DNA from 3 places in the Paenibacillus sp. FSL L8-0340 genome. Region 2 is predicted to be linked to each of the others. Evidence: predicted binding sites of a transcription regulator. Region 2 holds the regulator's gene; each other region holds the start of a gene.

Region 1 (8,237 bases), 1.6 Mb from region 2:
GAAGAGTGTGGAAATATAAACTTAATGCCTAAGGAGAGAACAGATGACTGTGTACAGGAAAATGACAAAGATGCTACTAGTTATGATATTGCTCGCTGCCGTGGCTTTTCCGGTAAACGTCTTTGCAGCTACAGGCGATATCAATTCGATTGATTTCGAAAGTTCGGCAAAAGTGGAACTGACCGTCGGGCAGACGCCCAAGCAGCTCAAAGTATATGCAAGCGTAGAAGGTTCTTCATCCAAGAGGGATGTTACCGGTGCAACCGTATGGAGCTCCTCCAAGACCGATGTAGTTAAAGTAATCAACGGTCTGTTGACGCCGGTCAACACCGGTTCGGCAATGATCACGGCTACATATAATAATGCGATAGCTACCCTTGAGGTATCTGTTACCCATCCCTTTAAGGAATTAACATTGGAGCGCAGCTCTGATGGAAACTATAAATTGGGCGACAGCGAGGAAACGCTGCTCGTTAAAGCAAAAGCCGTTGGCGGAGAGTCGGCAACATCTGTTAAAGATGTGACAACTGATGCCGAATGGAGCAGTTCGAATACAAGTGTAATCACTATTACTGGCGGAAAGATCACGCTGGTTGGCGAAGGAAAGGCAACAATTACAGCTAAATATAAAGGATTGACCGCCACCTTCAAGGCAGTAGTACAGCTGCCATATTCGGCAATTGTGCTGAAAGATAAGGACGTAGCTGTCCAGGAACTTGAAATGCTGGTCGGAGACGCTGCGGTAAAATTAACAGCGGCAACTAAGGCGACTGAAACCAGCCCCGAAAAAAATGTTGCCGATCTGGCAACATGGACAAGCTCCAATGAGAGTGTTGCAACGGTAAAAGCCGGGGAAATCACAGTGCTGGCCACTGGTAAGGCTGTTATTACAGCAAGTTACCTCGGTGTTTCCAAATCGTTAGATGTGTATGTACGCTCACCTTACGAGGCGCTGCTGCTGGACCCCTCAGGTGATCAGTCCCTGTTCATGGGAGAGAGCTTGAAGGTTAAAGCTGAAATGAGAAATGCTGTGAATTCGACTAGGAATGAATCTGCAAACGCAGTATGGACCTCTGACAATCAGCTGACCGCAACGGTAACTAAAGACACATCGACCACGGAGAATGCGGCTGCGATCGTTTCGGCCAAAGCGGTTGGAAGTACGGTCGTTAAAGCGGAAAACCTAGGAGTCAGCAAATCGTTTAAACTGACTGTATATCCGACACTCACCGAACTCAGCATTGATAAGGCCGAGCAGGAGATCTACACAGCGGATTCCGTAAGCCTGCCAAAGGTAAACGGAACGAAGCTTGACGGCACAAAGATGGATTTCAGTGATGAGATCGAGTGGACCTCGGCCGATGAAGAGATCGCCTTAATTAAGGATGGCAAGCTTGTAGCCGGCAAGGCGGGCACTGTAACCATCACTGGTAAGATCAAAGAAGGTAACATAACTTCATCTGCTGCTGTGCGGGGCAAAACTGTTGTACAAAAAGTAATAGTTCAGAATAAAGTGCTTGTTCTAATCGGACCTGAAGGTGCATTGGGTCTTGTCATCGGCGAAGAGAAGCCGTTGCCTGAGATTCAGGCCGTGCTGGAAAATGGCGACGAGCTCGATGTATCCAAGACGATTGAATGGGAAGTTAGCGGAACCAACGCCATCATTAAGCAGACGGCAAACGGCAAGACTGCTAAAGGATTGGCCAAGGGCAATGCCACTCTCAAAGGAACTTATGCCAACAAGAGTATCAGCATTCCGGTAACGATTGAGCAAAAGGTTGTGAAGCTGGTTGTGGAGCCAAGCACACTTGATATGAACATCAAAGGCTCCAAAACAATTAAAGTAACCGGATATTACTCCAACGGGAAAACGGCGAATTTCTCCAGCGGAATGGATTGGGAGTCCTCCAATCCGGCGGTAGCTACAGTGAAAGGGGCATCCGTCAAGGCTGTTACTGAAGGATCAACAACGCTGACAGGCTCCTATCAAGGAATTGCCGCCACTGTCAAAATCACCGTTATTCCCAAACTTACGAAGTTGTCTGTAAGTGAGAACAGACTTGCTCTGGCTGCAGGAGCAACTCAGAGCGTAGTGGTGACGGCACAGTACGATACCGGCAAAACGGCAAATGTTACTGGAAACGTGGTATGGACAAGCTCCAAGCCAGCCGTGGCGAAAGTGAATGCTAACGGCGTCATTACAGCATTAAGCAAAGGAACAGCATCAATTAAGGGCAAGCTGAACAATAAAACCATAACGGTATCCGTTAAGGTGAAATAGTTTGCCTGCAACCCAGATGAAATGAACAAGATCTGCAGAACCGCTGTTATGGCGGTCCTGCAGATCTTTTTGTATAGGCTGAATGGAGATTGCATTAGTACTGCAGGGCTGATTGAAGTATAATAATACAGCGAATGAATACGTCCTGAAGCCATAGCTGAAGCTAATCCAATGAGGTGCTTTATGATTGGAGCCGCTGCTCCAGCCTGGACCATAGCGGCAGGTAGCATAACGGCAATGCCCCAAGCGAGCAGACCACATTGAAGATTGTCTGGGCATGGGCGAGCTGTGCGGCGGGACCGCCGCCGATCCAGGCGGCGAGGCTCTGCAGCGGCCCTATAAAGGGCAGGAACAGCAGTGCGCCGCCGACGTTAAGCGCCACATGCGACCAGGCGACGAACACCCCGGAAGGCGAGCCGCCGATTGCGGCAATTACGGCGGTGACACAGGTTCCGACATTTGCGCCTAGCACGATGGCGATGCCCAGCTCCGGCGGCATCACGCCGGTGGAAGCCAAGCCCATCGCCATCCCGATCACCGCCGCGCTGCTGTGCAGCATTGCGGTCAGACAGGCTCCGGCGGCAAGCCCCCAGAGAGCGCTTGTGGCAGCATGGCCAAGGAACCAGCGGAACAGTCCGCTGGCTTGCAGCGCGGGGCTGATCGACTGCATGACGGCGATGCCCCATAGGACAAGCGCGAAGCCGGCCACCGCCAGGCTGATGAACTGAAGCGGCCCGGAGATTTTACGGCAGGCTTCTGCCGCCTGCCAGGAGTAGGGCGGCAGCTCGCCGATCATGACTGCCGCGGCCCAGACGCAGAGCGAGGCAGCCAGCAGCGGCGTGGCCATCGTGCTGATCTGCAGTCCAATCAGCTCGGTGGTTAAGCAGGTGCCGATGTTGCTGCCGAGAATGATGCCCAGGGTCCGGGCATAGGTAAGCAGGCCGGCATTGACCATGCCGATGGTCAGTACCGTGACGGCAGTACTGCTCTGCAGCAGTGCCGACAGCAGACTGCTGGCTATGAGGCCTTTTACTGGCGTAGATGTGGCCTTATGCAGGCCTCGGGATAGCAGGGGTCCAGCAAGCCGCGACAGCGCGGCTTCCATAACCTTCATGCCGGCAAGAAAGATAACTAGACCATATATAATAGGGAACAGCAAGTCGCGGATCATAAGGATAGGCTCCTTTGAACGGGGGTTGTACACCAATATATGAAAGCATTGCAGTGGACATGTATGAAATCATTAACTAGAACAGGGAGTTGAAGTCATTGGCATCGGTTATTCTGGAACGAAACCGCAAGAAAAGACTGGAGCAGGGTCATCCGTGGGTCTACGCCAGCGAGGTGGCCTCGGTGGACGGAGAACCGCAGGCAGGCGGATTGGTGGATGTGCTTAATCACCAGGGGCGTTTTTTGGGTGCAGGTTATTATAATCCGGCTTCGCAAATCCGGGTGAGAATTCTCTCTCAGAGTCCGCTGGCCATCATGGATACGGCCTTTTTCGCGGAGCGGTTCTCAAGCTGCCTGCAGCATCGGGAACGTTTTCTGCCGGGAGCAGACGCGTACCGGTTTGTGTACGGCGAAGCTGATTTTCTGCCCGGCCTGATTATTGACCGTTTCGGCGAGATTCTTGTCGTTCAGCTCTTGACGCTGGGCATGGATCTGCGCCGCGCAGAGATTGTCGAGGCACTGGTTCAAGTGATGAATCCACGCGGGATTTATGAGCGCAGTGATGTTACTGTCCGGGAGCTGGAGGGTTTGGAGCAAAGAACCGGAGTGCTCTACGGGGAATGTCCGCGCCACATTACTGTAAGCGAGAACGGTCTGAAGGTAATCGTGGATATCGAGGAAGGCCAGAAGACAGGCTACTTTTTCGACCAGCGCGAGAATAGAGCCTCCATCGCTCCGCTGATCAAAGGCTGGGGCGGCCGCAGCGGAATTACGCTGCAGGAGCTCGAGACGGATGAAGGTCTCGTTCAGACCCTGCCGGTGAACAAAAGCGGCAAGCCGGTCACCTTCCCGTATTGGGACGGTGCGACAGTGCTGGAATGCTTCGCGCATACGGGCAGCTTCACACTGCATGCCTGCAAATACGGAGCCAAAAAGGTTACCTGCCTCGACGTATCCGCCCACGCGATCGAAAGCGCCAAGGCCAATGTGGAACTGAACGGATTCACAGACCGTGTGGAATTTGTGGTGGATGATGCTTTTGCTTTTCTGCGCAATCAGGTTAAAGGGCTGGAAGAGCGGACGGAGCGGGCAACCGGTGCAGTGGAGGCTAAGACGGGAGCCAAGCCGGCGGCCAAGGCCGATACGGCGAAGCCGATGACCGCTGGCGGCGGACGCACATGGGATGTCGTCATTCTGGATCCGCCGGCGTTTGCCAAAACCAAAAGTGCTGTTGCCGGTGCCTGCCGTGGTTACAAGGATATTAACCTGCACGGCATGAAGCTGGTCAATGAGGGCGGTTATTTGGTGACGGCAAGCTGCTCTTACCACATGCAGCCGCAACTGTTCCTGGATACTATTGCCGAAGCGGCGAAGGATGCCGGTAAGGTCCTGAGACTGATTGAATGGCGGGCCGCGGGGAAAGACCATCCGCAAATTCTCGGTGTCGACGAAGGTCATTATCTGAAATTTGCCATTTTCGAAGTGCGCAGCAAGAAATAACGAACCCGGCCCATAGGCCAGCTCTGGGGGAGTCTCTGTAAAGAGGCTCTTTTTTTCATTTTTCATTGATAATCATTCTGGCGTTCTCTTCTGAGGAAGAGGCGGCCCGGTGGCTGGAACCGCTGCAGATGAAGAAAGGGGAGGGAAGCGAAGCTGGACCATGCTTAGTTGTGAATATTACCGTGAATGATCAAGAGACTGAAGCAGCTTAAAAACGCGGCAGTCTCTTTGTGCTGTACATGCGGATATCCATCCGCTGAAACTTGAAAACAATGGCAAACGTATGTTCCGTTTGGAAGAGATATGCTATAATGTTGGGACGGATTCATCAACTGGGTTGAGAAATTTGATACCGGTTGTATTCATAGATTTGGCCACGGAAGGAGTCTACTGCAATGACGGTAAACTTTTTGATAGGCCGCTCGGGCAGCGGCAAGACAACAAGAATATGGGAAACGGTATCCTCAAAGCTGGAGTCTGAACCGCTGGGCGCACCGATCATTGTACTTGTTCCGGAGCAGGGCTCGTTCGGGGCGGAGAGAGGCCTGCTGGCAGCAGGCAGCGTGAAGGGCAGCATCCGGGCCCAGACCTTGAGCTTCTCGCGGCTTGCATTCCGGGTGAAGCAGGAGACCGGGGGCAGCGCCAGTCTGCCCATCAGCGAAGAAGGCAAAAAAATGCTGATATACAAGATCATCAACCGGCGCAAGGAAGAGCTGAAGCTGTTCGGCGCTTCAAGCGACAGACCGGGCTTTGTGGAACGGCTCAGCGCACTGCATACTGAGCTGAAACGCTGCTGCCTGGGCGCTTCCGATCTGGAAGAACAGCTGGCAAGAATGCGTGAGGCCATAGGAAGCAGTCCGATTCTGGCCGGCAAGCTGGATGATCTGCATATCGTATTCAGCGAGTTGGAGCAGGAAATGTCACAGCTGTATATAGATCAGGAAGACCGGCTGGCTGAACTGGCGGAGCATATTGCGGATTCCTCTTACATAAGAGAAGCCGAGATCTGGGTAGACGGGTTCCATGGTTTTACCCCGCAGGAATTTATGGTGCTGCGCGAACTGATGCAGCATGCATCAGGGGTGACAGTGGCCCTTACGCTTGACCGGATTTATCCAACGGGGCTGCAGCCGCATGAACTGGAGCTGTTTCATCCCTCCGCAGTTACGTATATCAAGCTGCGCGGGATGGCTGAAGAGCTGGGCCTTGCGGTCTGGGACGAGCTGCTGGCGCCGCCTGTGCTTCCGCGATTCGCCGGTAGTCCGGCCTTAGCTCACCTGGAGCGCGGATTTCACCGCCGCAGCCGCTGGAGCGGCGATATCGGGCAGGCTGCGGAAGCCATCACGATCAGCGCTGCAGTCTCCCGTAGAACAGAGGTCGAGGGCGCGCTGCGTGAAATGATCAGGCTGGCCCGGGATGAAGGGGCGGAGTACGGCGAGATGGCTGTATTCATGCGCAACATTTCAGATTATGAGCAGCTGATTACTCCGTTGTTTCAAGACTATGGCGTCCCGTTCTTCCTGGACCAGAAGGTGAATGAGCTGCATCATCCGCTGGTGGAATTTATACGGTCCGCACTTGATGTGGTGCGCCGCCGCTGGCGGTATGAGGATGTGTTCCGCTGTGTGAAGACCGAGCTTCTGCTTCCGCTTGACGGCAGTATTACCCGCGAGGATATGGACGGGCTGGAGAATTATGTGCTGGCCTGCGGCATCCATGGATACCGCTGGACCGATGGACGTTCCTGGAAAGGAATCCCCAGTCTTTCGCTGGAAGGCAGCCGGATTGTGGATGAGGAGCTGCTTCTGAAAATGGAGCGGTGCCGGGAGTGCATTACTGGTCCGCTGTATGCTTTTGAGAAAAGAGTCAAGAAAAGCCGCGGCGGGCTGGAGCTATGTACAGCGGTGTACCTGCTGCTCCGGGAGTCAGATACCGCCCGGAAGCTGGAGAAGCTGAGCAGAGAGGCGCTTGAACTGGGACAGCCGGAACGTGCGCGGGAACATAGCCAGTTATGGGATGCAGTGCTCGATTTACTGGATCAGATCGCGGAAATGATGGGATCAGAGAGAATGGAATTTGAGCTGTTTGCCGGGGTGCTGGAGACCGGACTCAGCGAGCTTAAGATGGGTTTGGTTCCGCCTGCTCTGGATCAGGTGCTGGTCGGAAGCATGGACCGGACGAGGGTTTCAGGTGTGAAATATGCTTTCCTGCTGGGATTCAACGAAGGGGTTGTCCCTGCACAGTTCAAAGAGGATGGCATCCTGTCCGAGGGAGAACGGCTGCTGCTGGAGAACAGCGGAATGGAGCTGGCTCCGGGATCCTCACGCAAGCTGCTCGATGAGCGCTTCCTGATCTATGGCGCGCTGACAACGGCCAGCACTAGACTGTGGATCAGCTATGCCACAGCCGATGAAGAGGGCAAAGCGCTACTGCCTTCGGAAATCATCCGCCAGCTGCATGGCATGTTCCCGGATGCTTTGCAAGAACGGTCCCTTTCCGGGTTCCCCGCAGCAGTATCTCCTGACGAAACCGATGCAGGTGAAGCTTTGCATCTGGGCTTTGTGGGGCATCCCGGACAAAGTCTGCGCATGCTGATTATGCAGCTGCGCCAGTGGCGGCAGGGAGTGGAAATCCCCGGACTGTGGTGGGATGTCTATAACTGGTTCGCGGAGGATGAGCATTGGAGTCCGAAGCTGCAGCAGCTGCTGGGTTCGCTGTTCTACCGCAATGACGGCATTCCGCTCAAGCGGGAGACCAGCCTCCGTCTATACGGAGGCAGAACACTGCGCGGCAGCGTGTCGCGTATGGAGAAGTTCGTTGCCTGCTCCTTCTCCCATTTTGCTTCATACGGCTTAAGGCTGAAAGAACGCCAGCTCTATAAGCTGCAGGCGCCGGACATTGGACAGCTCTTCCATGCCGCGCTCAGCGATATGGCCAAGCGGCTGCAGGAGCAGGGCCGCGGCTGGGGGAGCTTGACGGCTGAGGAGTGCCGCCGGGAAGCCGGAGAGACAGTAGACAAGCTGTCACCGCTTCTGCAGGGCGAAATTCTGATGAGCAGCAAACGCTACGGCTACATTTCCCGCAAACTGAAGAATATTGTCGGCCGCGCTTCCGTGATCCTCGGCGAGCATGCCCGCCGGGGCAGCTTCGAGCCGGTGGGGCTGGAGCTGGATTTTGGCCCGGGTAAAGATCTCCCGCCGCTGAGAATTACATTGCCTAACGGCTGTGTAATGGAGGTGGTGGGCCGGATTGACCGTGTTGATATGGCCGAAGGAGAGCATGGAGT
Region 2 (8,237 bases):
AAGATGTTCAGAGCCGTGTAGAGCATGACCAGCGAGAAGCTGGTAAATGGAGCAGGGCGTACATTGAATCTACTTTTTATGGTTTTGGAGAAGGCAGTGACATGAACTCGGTGCTGGCAGCAGCTTTATTTACGAATCCAGGGTTGTTGACAAACATGCAGGAGAAATATGCTGAATGGCAACACAATTTTGAAAATGACGGTGTGGATCCACTTCGTGCAACCATTGCCCGACTGGTGACCGACGGACTCTGGTTTGCAGAAAAGTTTGGACTGGCACCGCCAGATCAGGAGTTAAAAGAACGCATTTACAAAGAATTGATGGACGGAGTAAAGGAGGAGAAGTAAGTGCCGTATCTGTTTTTGGCGATATCCATTGCCAGCGAACTTGTAGGAACTTCGATGCTCAAAGCATCGCAAGGATTCACCAAAATTATTCCTGTAATCGTAATGCTGATTAGTTTTATTTGCTCGTTCTTCTTTTTGTCGTTATCACTGAAGACTATTCCATTAAATACGGCCTATGCAATTTGGTCTGGAATCGGGGCGGTAGCTACAGTTCTTATCTCGGTACTGATCTGGAAAGAAAAAATAAATACAGGCAGCGTAATAGGAATAACCTTAATCGTCATTGGTGTGATTGTGCTGAATTTGCTGGGTCCCGGACATGGTTCCTCTGATGAGGCTGCCGAAACACAACAAACCAGCCTTTCCGATAGAGCCTAAGCTGAAGCTGAAGAAATAAAGATCATATACAATTTGTTCCAAACAATAGTATAGTGACGAAATAACAGTACCCTGCCAGAATGGTGGGGTATTTTCATATTCAAGAATACAGGGGAGTGAGTGAAAGTTGTTTGTGCATAGAGGAAATTTATTCCTTAATGGAATTGGCGTGTTTAGCGTATTGATGTGGCTCATATCGGTTGTAGCTTGTATTTACGCATTCGTACTGTTGGTTAAACTTGCCCGGAGAGGAATAATAGCTTTGGATTTGTACATATATGCTAAAAATCGTGAAATACGCGACCGGTATGAATCGGCAGACAGGAAGGACCCATATTAAGCACAATGAAAAACACCCTCGATCATTTTTTTGTGATCCTTAGGGTGTTTTTGCTTTTGTCTGATCACCATGCTGTTAATCCCTTATTGTAACCCGTGTTCCAATAGGCACGATTGCTGCAAGGGCCAGCACATCCTCATTGTACATGCGGATACAGCCATGGGAGACCATATGTCCGATGGAGGAAGGGTCATTCGTTCCATGAATGCCGTAATGTGGTTTGGATAGACCCATCCAGAATGCACCGAAGGGTCCGCCAGGCTTAGGCTGTTTGTTAATGATAGTGTATTCTCCCGCCGGTGTAACGGTAAGCATGGTGCCAATACCGACAGGGAACCCTCTGGTAACGATGTTATTGTCAAGCAAATAAAGCATGCGCTGCGACAAATCAACAATAATCCGATAATTAGGCATAGATTCAGCACTCCTTTGCTATCAGAATATGTGCGGAGTGCTGTTGCTGTTCGAAGGAATTGTTATATGGGATAAACAGAACAAATGTTCGTGATGAGTAAAATGACCATTTGAAAAGGGGAAAGGGCTGCTTCACTTTTTCAAGTGAAGCAGCCCTTAAATATGAACAAAAATATTAATGGATATCGCGGAAGAGACCGATAACTCGTCCCAAAATCGTAACGCGGTTAAGACGGAGGGGTTCATAAGCCGGATTCTCCGGCTGTAGACGAATGTGGTCACGTTCTTTGTAGAATGTCTTGACTGTAGCTTCGTCTTCTTCGGTCATGGCAACGACGATATCGCCGTTGTCAGCAGTCTGCTGCTGGCGGACGATTACATAGTCACCATTCATAATACCTGCTTCCACCATGCTGTCACCGAGAACGGAGAGCATAAATACCTTGTTATCTCCCACATAGTGGGAAGGTAGTGGGAAGTAATCTTCGATATTCTCCGTTGCGGTAATCGGCACCCCGGCGGTGACCTTACCTACGACAGGAATACGGGTAACCGTCTGTACGAATTGATGTACATTCTCGGAATCTTCCTGGCCGAGCAGCTCAATTGCACGCGGTTTCGTAGGGTCGCGGCGGATAAGGCCTTTCTTCTCAAGCCGGTCCAGATGGCCGTGCACTGTGGAGCTTGAGGCCAAGCCTACAGCTTCACCGATTTCCCGGACGGACGGAGGATAACCCTTGCTACGGACTTCGTTACGTATAAATTCCAGGATCGCCAGCTGACGACTCGAAATCTTTGACATCGGAATCAACCCCATATAGTATGTTTGGGAAAATTATAACATAGAACTTCCGTTCGTACAAACATAAGTTCTAACAATCTGAGATTAATAGTGGAAATAGTAGCCTTTTACCATATTAGTATCCAATAACGGTTTGAAAATGGCGGGAAAAGGCAATGCCGGTGCTGAAAACTGACACATTTATGGATACGGAAAAAAAGCGAACAATTGTTCTAAAAAATCTATTGATCAAAACACATGTTCGTGTTATATTATTTTCGAAAGTAAGAACAAGTGTTTGGAGGACGATGACAATGTTAAAATACAGTACATACCGCAGCATCTACGAAGAGGCCGGTGAAGTTAATTCAACTAGAGGACATTCTGCTTCTAATCATATGAATGAAATGAAACAATCCGCCGCCGCTTTATTTTCGGAGATCATAGGACTATGCCGGAAAGAGTATCTGGTGAAGCTAATGCTGGTCTTTATGCTTGTTGTATCGGGATTTACAGTTGTTGGTAATGTTTTTGCGAGTTCAGCATCATTAGTGAAGCAGGAAAAGCGGGTAGTAGTTGAACGCGGAGACACGCTCTGGAGTATCGCCCTTAAGAACAAACCAGCGGGAATGAAGACGGTCGTATATATAGAAGGAATTAAAAAAACAAGCGGTTTGAAGAACGGGAACATTCAGGCCGGAGATATACTGACATTGCCTGTGTATTAACTTCATCATAAGCAGTATAGACTGACGTAAAGAGCTTTCAGGGGGTAGACCTTGACAAGCTCTTTTTCTCATGGCAAAGTTAGAATGAATTTATAGGGGAGGGGAAAGCATTGAATATTGACGAATTGGTCGCACGCATCAATGAACTGGCACGCAAACAGAAGAATGGCGGCCTGAGTGAAGAGGAATTGGCTGAACGGGCCAAGCTCCGCGAGATTTATCTGGGCAACATCCGCAGCAACTTCCGGGCCCAGCTCGACACTATTGAAATCGTGGATAATGATGAGCATGAACAAGGCAACAAGGGACTCAAACATTAGTCCAGTGTGTCTTTTTCATAGATATTACAGGATGACTAGGGGGAACTGACATGGCCCGTTCTTGGGAAAGAATGGTTCAACGCAACACACAGCAGATCAACAAGCAAAGAAAGAAGCAGGGCAAGGATTCCATTTATGCTTCTTCGTCAAAATCAGCTGCGAAAAATAGTGATATCTTTAAGGGCCGCAACATTGCATTTCCTGTTGTTCTAATGCTGCTTGGAATTATGTTCTGGGTGGTAGGCTCGATCGACGAGGCCAGAGGCAGTGGCATCCTTGCCAATTGGCTGGGCGTCGTTCTTTACTTTGCGCTGGCGGCACTTCTATTCTTCCGGCGTCCGTATCTGAAGGTTGAGCGCAACAGAGTGTCTACGATTAAGTATAACCGTGAACGCTGGCTGCAAGCTGGAGATATTGAGAAGATCACTTTGTCCCGTGGAGTGGTCGTGCTTAAATATAAGGGCAAGCGCAAACAGTGGATTTTCTCCAAGCTGATTAACCGCTATAACACTGAGGCCATGGGTGTACGCCTGGAGGAGTTCGGCAAAGCCAATAACATCGAAGTAGTACACGAGTAGGAAGATATAACAGCGTAGGGAGAGGGAGAAATCTAATGCCAATTACCGCCGTACTATTTGATCTTGACGATACATTGCTCTGGGATGAACGGAGTGTTGAAGAAGCCTTCCGCAATGCATGTGAAGCTGCAGGTGACTCCATTGATCCTAAAGAGCTTGAAGTTGCTGTTCGCAGGGAAGCCAGGAATCTTTATGAAACTTATGAGACGTTCCCTTTTACAAAGATGATCGGGATTAATCCTTATGAAGCACTTTGGTCCAATTTCTCAGCTGGAGAACAGCCGGAGTTCCGTAAGCTCCAACAGTTGGCTCCTGTATACCGTAAAGAATCGTGGCGGCGTGGTCTGGCCTCCCTCGGTGTCGAAGATGAGGTGCTTGCCGAAACGCTGGCAGACAGGTTTGCTGCCGAGCGCCGTAGCCTGCCGTACATGTATGAAGAGACGTTACAGGTGCTTGATGCACTACGTGGTAAGGTGAAACTACTGCTGCTTACGAATGGTTGCCCGTCACTGCAGCAGGAGAAGCTCGACGGAGTGCCTGAGCTTATCCCCTATTTTGATCATGTAGTTATCTCAGGCAGCTTTGGCAAAGGAAAACCGGACAAGGATATCTTCCTGCATGCTCTTTCGCTGCTGGATATAACCCCTGAACAAGGGATCATGGTCGGCGACAAACTCACGACGGATATTAAGGGCGGCTTGGCCGCTGGTCTGACTACTGTCTGGATCAACCGTACCGGCAAATTACCAAATCCTGAGATTCAGCCGGATTATAGAATCGGCCATCTCTCTGAGCTCCTCCCCCTGGTACAATCGCTATAGTGTAACCTTTGAGAAGCCGGTATCCCTAATGGGATGCTGGCTTTTTTGCGCTCAAACAAAGAGGTTGGCCAATTATAATAGGGAGATAATCCATCTGTATATGACTAACTTCACGAAAAAGGCGTGAAAGTTTAAGCAATCTTCTAAAATTGCGAATATGTTGTGTATAATAGTAAAAGAATGCAACCACAAGCTGGAAATATCATTATAAATTCTACCTTGGTCGGGAGGACTCCGGATGATAAAACCCAAGAAGCTGATTACTCTTTTTACGATTGTGACGATGTCAATGATTGTAAGCTGTTCAGGTAATAGTGGGAAATCAAGCCATATGCATGACGGATCAGAGCACTCTATGGAGCCGATTCACGTCGAACTGAGCTGGAATCCGGTGGACGTATCGGTAAATCAAAAGGTGGTTTTTGAGGCTGTGGTCTCCCAGGGGAGTGAAGCTGTGGATGATGCGAAGGCGGTGCTTTTTGAGATTGTGAATAAGAATAATGAAGAAGACAAGCAGGAGCTTGAAGGCAAGCTCTCCGGCAACGGTACATATAAAGCTGAGGCGATCCTGATGAAGGAAGGCAAATATGATGTGACTTCGCATGTAACAGCTAGAACACAGCACTCTATGCCGACTAAAGAACTTACAGTGCAGCCATAATGAAATAGAGATAGCGGCTGGCTATAAAGAAAAACTATTATGCAGAGTGGAAAGGAAGGCTTTTCGATTCCGCTTTATTCTGCTAAACTTACTCTAATGTTTTACTGGGGGGATATGAAGTGGCTAAATACACACTTGCTGAAAGCTTGCAGCAGCGGATACTGATTTTAGACGGAGCAATGGGCACGATGATTCAACAGGTGCCACTTACCGGAGAGGATTTTGGCGGGGATGAGCTGGATGGCTGTAATGAGATGCTTGTGCTCACCCGTCCGGAGGTTATACAGACTATTCATGAGCAATATCTTGAAGCAGGCGCAGATCTGATCGAGACGAATACCTTCGGCGCAACCTCGGTTGTGCTTGCCGAATACGATATCCCTCAGCGGGCCCGGGAGATTAACCTGGAAGCTGCGAGGCTGGCCAGAAATGCTGTTGAAAAGATTGAAACGCCCGATCACCCGCGTTACGTAATCGGGGCGATGGGCCCGACAACAAAAACGCTTTCGGTCACCGGAGGCGTAACATTCCAGGAGCTGGTGGATAGCTACGAGGAGCAGGCTATAGCGCTGATTGACGGCAAAGTGGATGCCCTGCTGCTGGAAACTTCCCAGGATACTTTGAATGTGAAAGCCGGAAGCATTGGGATCCGCAACGCCTTTGAGAAGGCAGGCATCACTTTGCCGGTCATGATCTCGGGTACTATCGAACCGATGGGCACGACGCTTGCTGGACAGAATATTGAGGCGTTCTATATCTCGCTGGAGCATCTGAAGCCGATCTCCATCGGGCTGAACTGTGCAACCGGACCCGAGTTTATGCGCGATCATATCCGGTCACTCTCGGCAATCTCTTCGGCAGCAGTTAGCTGCTATCCCAATGCCGGGCTGCCGGATGAGAACGGGAACTATCATGAGTCACCGGATTCACTTGCCCGCAAGCTGGCCGGTTTTGCCGAGAAGGGCTGGCTGAATATTGCCGGCGGGTGCTGCGGAACGACACCGGATCATATCCGGGCGATGGCTGAGACACTGGCAGCTTATCCGCCGCGCCAGCTGGAGGGATGTCATCCGCCCGCATTATCAGGCATTGAGCCTGTTTATGTTGAGAGTGACAACCGTCCTTATATGGTAGGTGAACGTACGAATGTACTCGGCTCACGGAAATTCAAGCGGCTGATCGTGGAAGGAAAATACGAGGAAGCCTCGGAGATTGCCCGGGCACAGGTCAAAAGTGGAGCTCAGGTCATTGACGTCTGCGTACAGGATCCGGACCGCGATGAGATCGAGGACATCAAGCTGTTTCTGGAGCTGGTAGTCAAAAAGGTGAAGGTTCCATTGATGATCGATACAACCGATCCCAAGGTTATTGATCTGGCGCTGCAATATTGCCAGGGTAAAGCGATTATTAACTCCATTAACCTTGAAGATGGTGAAGAAAAATTCGAACTGGTTACACCGCTGATTCATAAATACGGGGCTGCGATTGTCGTAGGCACGATTGACGAATCCGGACAGGCCATTAAAGCGGAAGACAAGCTGGAGGTTGCCAAACGCTCCTATGATCTGCTGGTGAACAAATATGGGCTGGCGGCAGAGGATCTGATATTTGATACACTGGTGTTCCCTGTTGGCACAGGGGATGAGCAGTATATCGGCTCTGCTAAAGAGACTATTGATGGCATCCGCATGATCAAGGAAGCCCTGCCTTCCGTGCATACGATACTGGGGATCAGTAACGTTTCTTTTGGACTGCCGGAAGCGGGCCGTGAGGTGCTGAACTCGGTCTTCCTGTATGAATGTACGAAGGCCGGACTGGATTATGCCATTGTGAATACGGAGAAGGTAGAGCGTTATGCTTCCATCCCGGAAGAAGAGCGTCATCTGGCTGAACAGCTGATTTACAATACGAATGATGAGACTCTGTCTGCCTTCGTTGCCGCCTTCCGTGAGAAAAAGGTTGAGAAGAAAGAGAAGATCTCCAATCTTTCGCTGGAGGAACGGCTCGCTTCCTATGTGGTTGAAGGAACGAAGGAAGGTTTGATACCTGACCTTAACGAAGCGCTGACCAAAAGTGGTCCATTGGAAATCATCAACGGGCCGCTTATGGCTGGAATGTCCGAGGTGGGGCGGTTATTTAACAACAATGAGCTGATTGTCGCTGAAGTGCTGCAAAGCGCTGAAGTGATGAAGGCCTCTGTCGGCCATCTGGAGCAGTTTATGCAGAAGGACGAGACATCGGTGAAAGGCAAGATTATGCTGGCCACCGTCAAAGGGGATGTCCATGATATCGGTAAGAATCTTGTGGAGATCATTCTCTCCAACAATGGTTACCAGATCGTTAATCTGGGTATAAAAGTACCACCTGAAAATATCATTGAGGCTTTCCGCCGGGAGAAGGCCGATGCAATCGGCCTGTCCGGCCTGCTCGTCAAGTCGGCGCAGCAGATGGTCCTGACTGCCCAGGATTTGCGCTCAGCAGGTATTGATGTGCCGATCATGGTAGGCGGTGCCGCGTTGACCCGTAAATTCACTAAAAATCGTATCCGGCCTGAATATGACGGCCTGGTACTGTACGCTAAAGATGCGATGGATGGTCTGGATATCGCTAACCGGCTGATGAATCCGCTGGAGCGGGCCAAGATCGAAGAAGAGGTCCGCCTTGAAGCGGAGGCGGCGGTTGCGGTGGCACCGCAGCAGGAGCTTCCGGTGCTGACCCGGGCCGTCCGGTCCAAGATTTCAGCAGATGCACCTGTATTTACTCCGCCGGACGTAGAGCGCCATGTGCTAAGGGGTTATCCGCTTGGTCATATCATTCCATATGTGAATATGCAGATGCTGCTGGGCCATCACCTGGGATTACGCGGTTC
Region 3 (8,237 bases), 180 kb from region 2:
AGTCTATTATCGCCGGTAGTGTCTGCGCCATGAAGCGCTGGACATTTGTTTCTTCGACGCTTTTGCGGCAAACGGTCCGCAGCCAGCTGGCTGAGGATGAGATGAACCCTCATAATGTCTTTATTATTGACGGGATTGTAAGCACGATCCGCTCCAATGAGAAGCATTATAATCTGCTTCAGAATGTGATGAGTATGCCCAGCACAAAAGTAATTGAGCATCCGGATATTTTTGTGCGGGAATCCGAATATACCTTTGATGATTTTGATATCATTATTGAGCTGCGCAATATGCCGAACGAAGAGATATTGTACGAGTCGTTTACGACAAGCTACAGTGATGATCTTTAGAATATAAAACAAAGCGGATGCTTTCGAAGCGGGTTTTGTACGATGCTCTTCAAGAAAGCAAATGCTGACAAAACTTTTAGGAGGTGATGGCATGTCGGAACTGGGCCGGCATTTGAAGGAGGCTCGTCTGCAAAAAGGGATGAGTCTTGACGATGTCCAGGAAGTAACAAAGATTCGAAAAAAATATTTAGAAGCCATCGAGGCGGGTGACTATAAAGTGCTTCCCGGGAGCTTCTATGTTCGGGCGTTTATCAAAACCTACGCTGAGGCAGTGGGTGTGAACCCGGACGAGCTCATGGAAGAGCATGGCAATGTCCCGGCTGCCCCGGTAGAAACAACAACGATGGAGACCGTGATTCAGAAGCGCAGCCGCAGACCTGAAACGGAACGGAATGCGAAGTGGCTTCCGACAGTCCTGATGTGGACCTTCCCTATATTGATTATTGTAGTAATTTATTTGTACGCTTCTTCGAATATGAACAAAGCTGATCCTGAAAATGCTGCTCCCGAGAATTTGACCAACGAACAAAAGGATCCTTCTAAGAATCAGCCTTCCCCGACAGCGGTCGGGGGCGGAGTGGTGTCTCCTTCGGAATCAGCAGGTAGCCCTGAAGCGACTGCAACGGCTACTGTGACTCCGACGGCTACACCAGTTCCTTCACCAAGCTCTCAGGCGGTTACGGTCACACAGGACCGTAAATCGGGCAAAACGACGATTTACAAAGTTTCTGCTCCTTCCGGAAGCGCTGTGCAGGTTGAGATTGCAGCAACCGGTGTAAGCTGGCTTGAAGTTTACAAGGGTGAAAATTCCAAAGGTGAGAAGCTCAGCTTTGGCAACACTGCTGCCGGTGAGAATAAGAGCTTTACACTCGGCAGTGAAGGGATCTATATTAAATCCGGTTACTCGCCAGCTACAAATATTACTGTTAACGGACAAGTGATCACTGACGGCAAAACCTCCTCCCGCATTCTGCTTGAACTGGATGAGGGCACTTCAGCCGACAGTGAATCCGGAAACACAGATGAGTCACAGGACAGCGTTACTAGCCAGAATAGCAATTCAGGTCAATAAAGGTAACCACGTATAGACTTTGGCTTTTTGGAGAATATAAGAGTGATTTACAGTTCTTACGCCAAAGTGAGGTGTATACTCTCATGACCGTTAGCTGGATTGTAACAGGGCTGGGCATTATCGTCAGTCTCCTCGGTTATTACTTGACGCCGAGCGCCTGGGGCTATGGAATTCTTGGCTTCGGACTGGCACATATTGTGCTGGGGATTCTGGATATGTTTCGGTCTCCCGCTCGCAGCAGATAAAGCCGCTGTATGAACGTCTCCCGGCAGTAGTTATTGCCGGGGGGCGTGTTTTTAGCCTTTGATTATCAAAGGCTTGCACTTGGCTCCACATCTGTGGGGCTGTTTTGCATGCGGGGGTGCGGGTGCCTTATTCTTGCCATAATTAGACTTAAGAAGCCCTTTCTCATATAATAGGAGCAGAATAATTGTTAGCAAAGGACGTGGATTCATGAGTTCAGAAAGTTCATTTGACATTGTATCCAAAATGGATATGCAGGAATTGACCAATGCTGTTCACCAGACCGAGAAGGAGATTGATAACCGGTTTGACTTCAAGAACAGCAAAAGCAGCCTGAAGCTGGAAAAGGATGCGCTTATGATCGCCTCAGAGGACGAGTATAAGCTGGGCGCAGTCATTGATATTTTGCAATCCAAGATGGTCAAACGTGGGATTACCCTCAAGAATCTGGATTTCGGAAAAGTCGAACCGGCTTCCCTTGGGACAGTGCGCCAGCGTCTTGGCCTTAAGCAGGGAATCGATCAGGAGAACGCCAAGAAAATCAATATTCTGATCCGGGATTCCAAGCTGAAGGTGAAGAGTCAGATTCAGGGAGATCAAATCCGCGTTACCGGCAAAAGCCGCGATGATTTGCAGCAAATTATTCAGATTTTGCGCAAAGCCGATTTGCCGCTGGATTTGCAGTTTAACAATTTAAAGTAAGCTTTTGTACCCCGCAGTGCTTACGCACCGGTTTTTGCGGGGTGCTTTCTGTTTTTTTGACACGTACATATAGCTATAATATACTTGCTTAAGCAGTTTTGAAGAAAATAGTGGAATTTCGGATTCGTAACGATCAGGGGAGGAACTTCAGTGAATTTGCCCAACCGCATCACGCTAGCCCGCATTTGCCTTATCCCGATTATGATGTTTTTTTTGCTGGTGGATTTCAGATTTTATCCGGAGCCTTTACATTGGGGCTCGTTCCAGCTTTCAATTAATCATCTGATCGCGGCTGTAATCTTCCTGCTCGCGGCCAGCACGGACGGTATAGACGGCTATATAGCCCGGAAATATAACATGGTCACTAATCTCGGCAAGCTGCTCGACCCGCTGGCGGACAAGCTGCTGGTTTCTGCGGTGCTGATTTCTCTGGTTGAGCTGGGAAGATGCGATTCATGGATCGCCATTGTGATTATCAGCCGTGAGTTCGCCGTAACCGGGCTGCGCCAGGTAGCGCTGCTCGAAGGCAAAGTGGTTGCCGCCAGCAAATGGGGCAAGATAAAGACAGTCGTGCAGATTGTCGCCATTTCCCTTCTGCTGCTCAACAACTTTCCCTTCCAGTTCGTCAGTATCCCTCTTGATGATATTGCCATTTGGGCCGCTGCGCTCATCACTATTTATTCGGGGATTGATTATTTCGTGAAGAACAAGGATCTGCTCCAACTTCATGATGCTTAGAACTTAATCACCCATCCACTTTATAACCAGGAGGAGAAAGCCAGCTATGAAAGCGGAAATAATTGCCGTCGGGACGGAGCTTTTACTTGGACAAATCGTGAACAGCAATGCCCAGTTCTTATCTGTAGAGCTGGCCGCGATGGGAATTGATGTATATTTTCAAACTGTGGTCGGGGATAACAGCGGCCGTATTCAGGAAGCAACAGAGATTGCAAAGAGCCGTGCAGATGTCATTTTGTTCACCGGTGGAATCGGTCCGACCGAAGATGACCTGACCAAAGACGCACTGGCGTTAACGCTGGGCCGTTCGCTTTATATCGACCCGCTTGCGATGGATCATGTACAGCGTTTTTTTGATGACCGAAAAATTGTGATGACAGAGAACAACCGTAAGCAGGCACTTATTATTGAAGGAACTACGCCGCTTTCCAATGAAATCGGCCTTGCTGTCGGGATCGCGTTCGCCCATGAAGAGAAGTATTATATCGTGCTTCCAGGCCCGCCGCGTGAGATGAAGCCAATGTTTACGGACAAGGCTAAACCATGGCTGCTGCAGCACGCACTGACAGACGAAATGCCGATTTACTCCAAAATGCTCAAATTTGCCGGCATCGGCGAGTCGCTGCTGGAGGACAAATTGATCGATTTGATCCGGAGTCAGACTGATCCAACTATCGCTCCTTATGCCAAGGAAGGGGAAGTGACGGTCCGCATCTCTACCAAAGCGACTTCTGAACACAGTGCCATGGAGAAGCTGGATGTGTTGGAGAAGACAATCAAGGATATTCTGCCGGAGCATATGTATGCCAATATAGATGTGCCGCTGGAACAGCTTATTGTCGATTGGATGGCAGATGCCGGACTGACCTTAAGCGCCGCAGAGAGCTGTACAGGCGGTTTGCTGATGGAGAGCATCACGAATATTCCGGGCAGCGCAACCATGTTCAATGGGGGTATAGTTTGCTATTCCAATGACATGAAGAAGAAGCTGCTGAATGTGCCTGCTGCTCTTCTTGAGGGTCCTGATGCTGCCGGAGCGGTCAGCCGCGAAGTGGCTGAGGTGCTGGCGGAACAGGTAAGAATGATAGGGGACAGTGATTTCGGGTTATCAGTTACAGGCGTTGCCGGTCCCGGCTATTCCGAACGCAAGCCGGTAGGGCTTGTCTATGTCGGCTTAGCCGAACGGGGGCAAAAGACTGAGGTGTATGAGCTCAATCTCAAAGGGACGCGTGAGAACATCCGGCTGCGTTCAGTCAAAGCGCTATTATACCGTCTCTGGCGCAGGCTCGAGGAGCGCAAGGTGGCTACTCCGCCGGATGGATCAGCCTTGCAATAACCTGCTAAGACGGTATATAATTGTATATACGGAAGAACCGTAGCACTGAGAACTCTCTGCTGCGGTTTTTTGTTTTATGCGGCGCCGTGGACTACAGCGGAGCTCCTGCGAGCATAGGCCGTTGATTTCCGGTGACTGAAGGATTTGTATTGAATTCAACATCCGGAAGGAGGCTTACAATAAAAGGGAGTATTCTCCCGGAAGACAAAAAAAACGAATGTATGTTCGAAAAAAAGCTTGGCAAGACCTCCAAAACACGTTATTATATTACTATAAACAGTGAAGGAAGTGGTCTGATTGTCAGATCGTCGTGCAGCGCTTGATATGGCGCTTCGTCAAATAGAAAAACAATTCGGTAAAGGTTCGATCATGAAACTGGGAGAATCCTCGCATATGAAAGTCGAAGTCGTACCTAGCGGCTCCTTAGCACTTGATATTGCTTTAGGTATTGGCGGACTTCCTAAAGGACGCATTATTGAAGTATACGGACCGGAATCTTCCGGTAAGACGACTGTTGCTCTACATGCGATTGCAGAAGTTCAGAAGCTTGGTGGACAAGCTGCTTTCATCGATGCAGAGCATGCGCTTGACCCTAAGTATGCTAATGCTCTCGGCGTAAACATTGATGAGCTGCTGCTCTCCCAGCCGGATACAGGCGAACAGGCACTGGAAATCGCCGAAGCGCTCGTCCGCAGTGGCGCAGTAGACATTATCGTCGTGGACTCCGTAGCGGCACTGGTGCCGAAAGCGGAAATTGAAGGCGATATGGGAGATTCCCACGTTGGCTTGCAGGCACGTCTGATGTCTCAAGCTTTACGTAAGCTGTCCGGAGCGATCAACAAGTCGAATACAATTGCCATCTTCATTAACCAGCTCCGTGAGAAAATTGGCGTTATGTTCGGTAACCCGGAAACAACTCCAGGCGGCCGGGCATTGAAATTCTACTCTTCCGTTCGGCTTGATGTGCGCCGCGTAGAGAGCATTAAGATGGGAAATGATGTTGTCGGTAACCGTACGAAGATCAAGGTCGTGAAGAACAAGGTTGCACCTCCGTTCAAGCAGGCTGATGTTGATATTATGTACGGTGAGGGTATTTCCAGAGAGGGAAGCCTTGTTGATATCGGTACTGAGATGGATATCGTTAACAAGAGCGGTGCCTGGTATTCCTACGAGGGTGAACGTTTAGGCCAAGGTCGTGAGAATTCCAAGCAGTTCCTGAAAGAGCATCAGGACATTGCTCTGGTGATCGAGAATAAGATTCGTGAAGCCAGCAATTTGTCGACGATTGTAGCGGCTCCGAGTGAATCTGAGGTTGCTGCAGAGCAAGAGGAAGAAGAAAACTTGCTGCTCGAAATCGAATAAATTTAAGTGAATAATATATAAGGTATTAGGCGCCCTGTGAATGATCTTAACAGGGTGCTTTTTCATAAGATCAGAAGAGTATAAGAATCAATAGCTATGAGGTGACAGACAGCCATGGTAATACAATTGAACCCTGAACCGGAAGAACAGGAAGAACAACCGCTGGACAATTTCCCTGAAGGCGAGCTGCTTGTCATCACACGGGTTGAGCGGCAGAAGAAGTCCGATCACCGTTACATTATTCATTTCGGCGCATATAACATGACTGTTCATGAAGATGTCATGATTAAATATCGGATGATCACCGGCAGTTCGTTCATGAAGGAAGATCTGGTGGAAATTGTTGTTGCGGATGAACGGCAGCGTGCTTATGTAGAGGGACTGCGGTATTTGGAACGAAAGCCTCGGACGTCTCAGGAAATGGCCCGTCGTTTACGTGAGAAAGAAATAGGAGAGACTATTATTGCCGAGGTGCTGCTGCGGTTGCAGCAAGAGCGTTTCCTTGATGATCCCTTGTATGCCAAGCAGTGGGCGGAACAACGCATTGCAAACCAGCGTAAGGGCAAGCTATGGATCCGTCAGGAGCTGCGGGAGAAAGGAATCGACAAGTCGCTGATCTCGGAAGCGCTGGAGAATATCTCTCCGGAACAGGAACTGGAGAGTGCTCTGCAGACAGGGCGCAAGAAATGGAATCTGATTCGCGGAGACGTTAATGACAAGCGCAGAAAGACCGGAGCCTTCCTCATGCGGCGCGGATATTCCGGTGAAATGGTACGGCAGGTACTGAATGTTTTACGCCAGGAAGAGGATTTTGAGGGTGAAGAAGAGGAGATTTACTTCCCTGACTGATTCTCTTGACTTAAATGCGGTTATCGACTCTCTTGACAAGGTCTTTTTATAAATAATAAAATATAACATGAATCGGCATAAACTAAGAATCCTTTTTCCTTCCCAAAAAGCAGACTCTTATGTACCGGTTCGCGTACAACTCATATGAAATGTAATCGCCGGATAAGGCGGGCAGTGTGCATGTGCAGCATGTGCAGTATGGCAATCGGTGTATTACCGGTTTTTTGTATGGTGATGAACGGATAGTTTAACAACTGCACAATTCCCAAGGCATTTCCCTTGGAGGAACCAACGAGGAGGTGAACAGATGGTAACTGCAATCTGGGTCATAATCGTTCTCGTTGTAGCTGCATTATTCTTTGGATTCGGTTATTTTATTCGTAAATCCCTTGCAGAAGCTAAGATTTCAAGCGCAGAGAAAGAAGCCGTAGTCATCGTGGAGAACGCGAAGAAAGAGGCGGAGGCGCTGAAGAAGGAAACGGTACTCGAAGCTAAGGACGAAGTCCACAGAATCCGTACTGAAGCTGAGAAAGAAACTCGTGAACGTCGGAATGAAATCCAACGGCAAGAGAGACGTTTGCTGCAAAAGGAAGAATCACTGGATAAAAAAATGGAATCGCTTGAACGAAAAGAAGAACAAGTAGCTAACAAAGAGAAACGAATTGACGAAACACAACAGCAAATTGATGTAATTTACAAGAACCAGGTCACTGAACTGGAACGCATTTCCAATTTGAGCATCGATGATGCCAGAAGTATCATTCTTAGCAATGTAGAACAGGAAGTTCGCCACGAGACCGCTCAGATGATTAAGGAAATTGAACAGCAGGCCAAAGAGGAAGCGGACAAGAAAGCCCGCGAAATCATTACACTGGCTATTCAGCGCTGTGCAGCTGATCATGTGGCGGAAACAACCGTGTCAGTAGTTACATTGCCGAATGAAGAAATGAAGGGCCGGATTATCGGCCGTGAAGGCCGCAACATCCGTGCACTGGAAACTCTAACTGGTATTGATCTCATTATTGATGATACGCCGGAAGCTGTTATTTTGTCGGGCTTTGATCCAATTCGCCGCGAAGTGGCCCGTACGGCACTTGAGAAGCTGGTCGCTGATGGACGTATCCATCCGGCACGGATTGAAGAGATGGTGGAGAAATCCCGCAAAGAAGTGGATGAGCGGATTCGCGAATACGGTGAACAGGCTACCTTCGAGGTTGGCGTTCACGGATTGCATCCGGATCTGATCAAAATTCTGGGCCGTCTGAAATTCCGTACGAGCTACGGTCAAAATGTACTCAAGCACTCCATGGAGGTTGCTTATTTGACTGGACTTATGGCCGGTGAGCTTGGGGAAGACATCGTGCTTGCTAAACGTGCTGGTCTGCTGCATGATATCGGCAAAGCGCTGGATCATGAAGTGGAAGGTTCGCACGTCGAGATTGGCGTCGAACTGGCGAAGAAATACAAGGAGCATCCGGTTGTTATCAACAGTATCGCGTCTCATCACGGTGACTGCGAAGCTACTTCGGTTATTGCCATGCTGGTTGGAGCTGCTGACGCCTTGTCGGCTGCACGCCCTGGCGCA

The links. The regulator LexA, encoded in region 2, represses DNA repair genes until DNA is damaged. The targets are predictions, from matches to a motif close to CGAACATATGTTCG.
Positions count from the first base shown of each region.
Region 1: a site for LexA is predicted at 5,228-5,241, ahead of addB (helicase-exonuclease AddAB subunit AddB). Genes of this name have one in related genera too.
Region 3: a site for LexA is predicted at 4,656-4,669, ahead of recA (recombinase RecA). Genes of this name have one in related genera too.

Region 1 is NZ_CP151967.1:5,806,643-5,814,879, reverse strand. Features, by position in the region: gene NST07_RS26715 (Ig-like domain-containing protein) at 62-2,281, shown strand; gene NST07_RS26710 (Na/Pi symporter) at 2,463-3,452, opposite strand; gene NST07_RS26705 (class I SAM-dependent rRNA methyltransferase) at 3,551-4,951, shown strand; gene NST07_RS26700 (hypothetical protein) at 5,017-5,163, shown strand; gene addB (helicase-exonuclease AddAB subunit AddB) at 5,347-8,237, shown strand, end outside.
Region 2 is NZ_CP151967.1:4,234,389-4,242,625, reverse strand. Features, by position in the region: gene NST07_RS18990 (TetR/AcrR family transcriptional regulator) at 1-347, shown strand, start outside; gene NST07_RS18985 (multidrug efflux SMR transporter) at 348-725, shown strand; gene NST07_RS18980 (L,D-transpeptidase) at 1,141-1,479, opposite strand; gene lexA (transcriptional repressor LexA) at 1,655-2,281, opposite strand; gene NST07_RS18970 (LysM peptidoglycan-binding domain-containing protein) at 2,575-2,988, shown strand; gene NST07_RS18965 (DUF896 domain-containing protein) at 3,099-3,308, shown strand; gene NST07_RS18960 (hypothetical protein) at 3,359-3,886, shown strand; gene NST07_RS18955 (HAD family hydrolase) at 3,922-4,707, shown strand; gene NST07_RS18950 (FixH family protein) at 4,946-5,368, shown strand; gene metH (methionine synthase) at 5,488-8,237, shown strand, end outside.
Region 3 is NZ_CP151967.1:4,410,672-4,418,908, reverse strand. Features, by position in the region: gene NST07_RS19760 (DUF3388 domain-containing protein) at 1-350, shown strand, start outside; gene NST07_RS19755 (RodZ domain-containing protein) at 442-1,422, shown strand; gene NST07_RS19750 (hypothetical protein) at 1,506-1,667, shown strand; gene NST07_RS19745 (YajQ family cyclic di-GMP-binding protein) at 1,876-2,367, shown strand; gene pgsA (CDP-diacylglycerol--glycerol-3-phosphate 3-phosphatidyltransferase) at 2,518-3,105, shown strand; gene NST07_RS19735 (competence/damage-inducible protein A) at 3,152-4,441, shown strand; gene recA (recombinase RecA) at 4,739-5,803, shown strand; gene NST07_RS19725 (RecX family transcriptional regulator) at 5,918-6,652, shown strand; gene rny (ribonuclease Y) at 6,960-8,237, shown strand, end outside.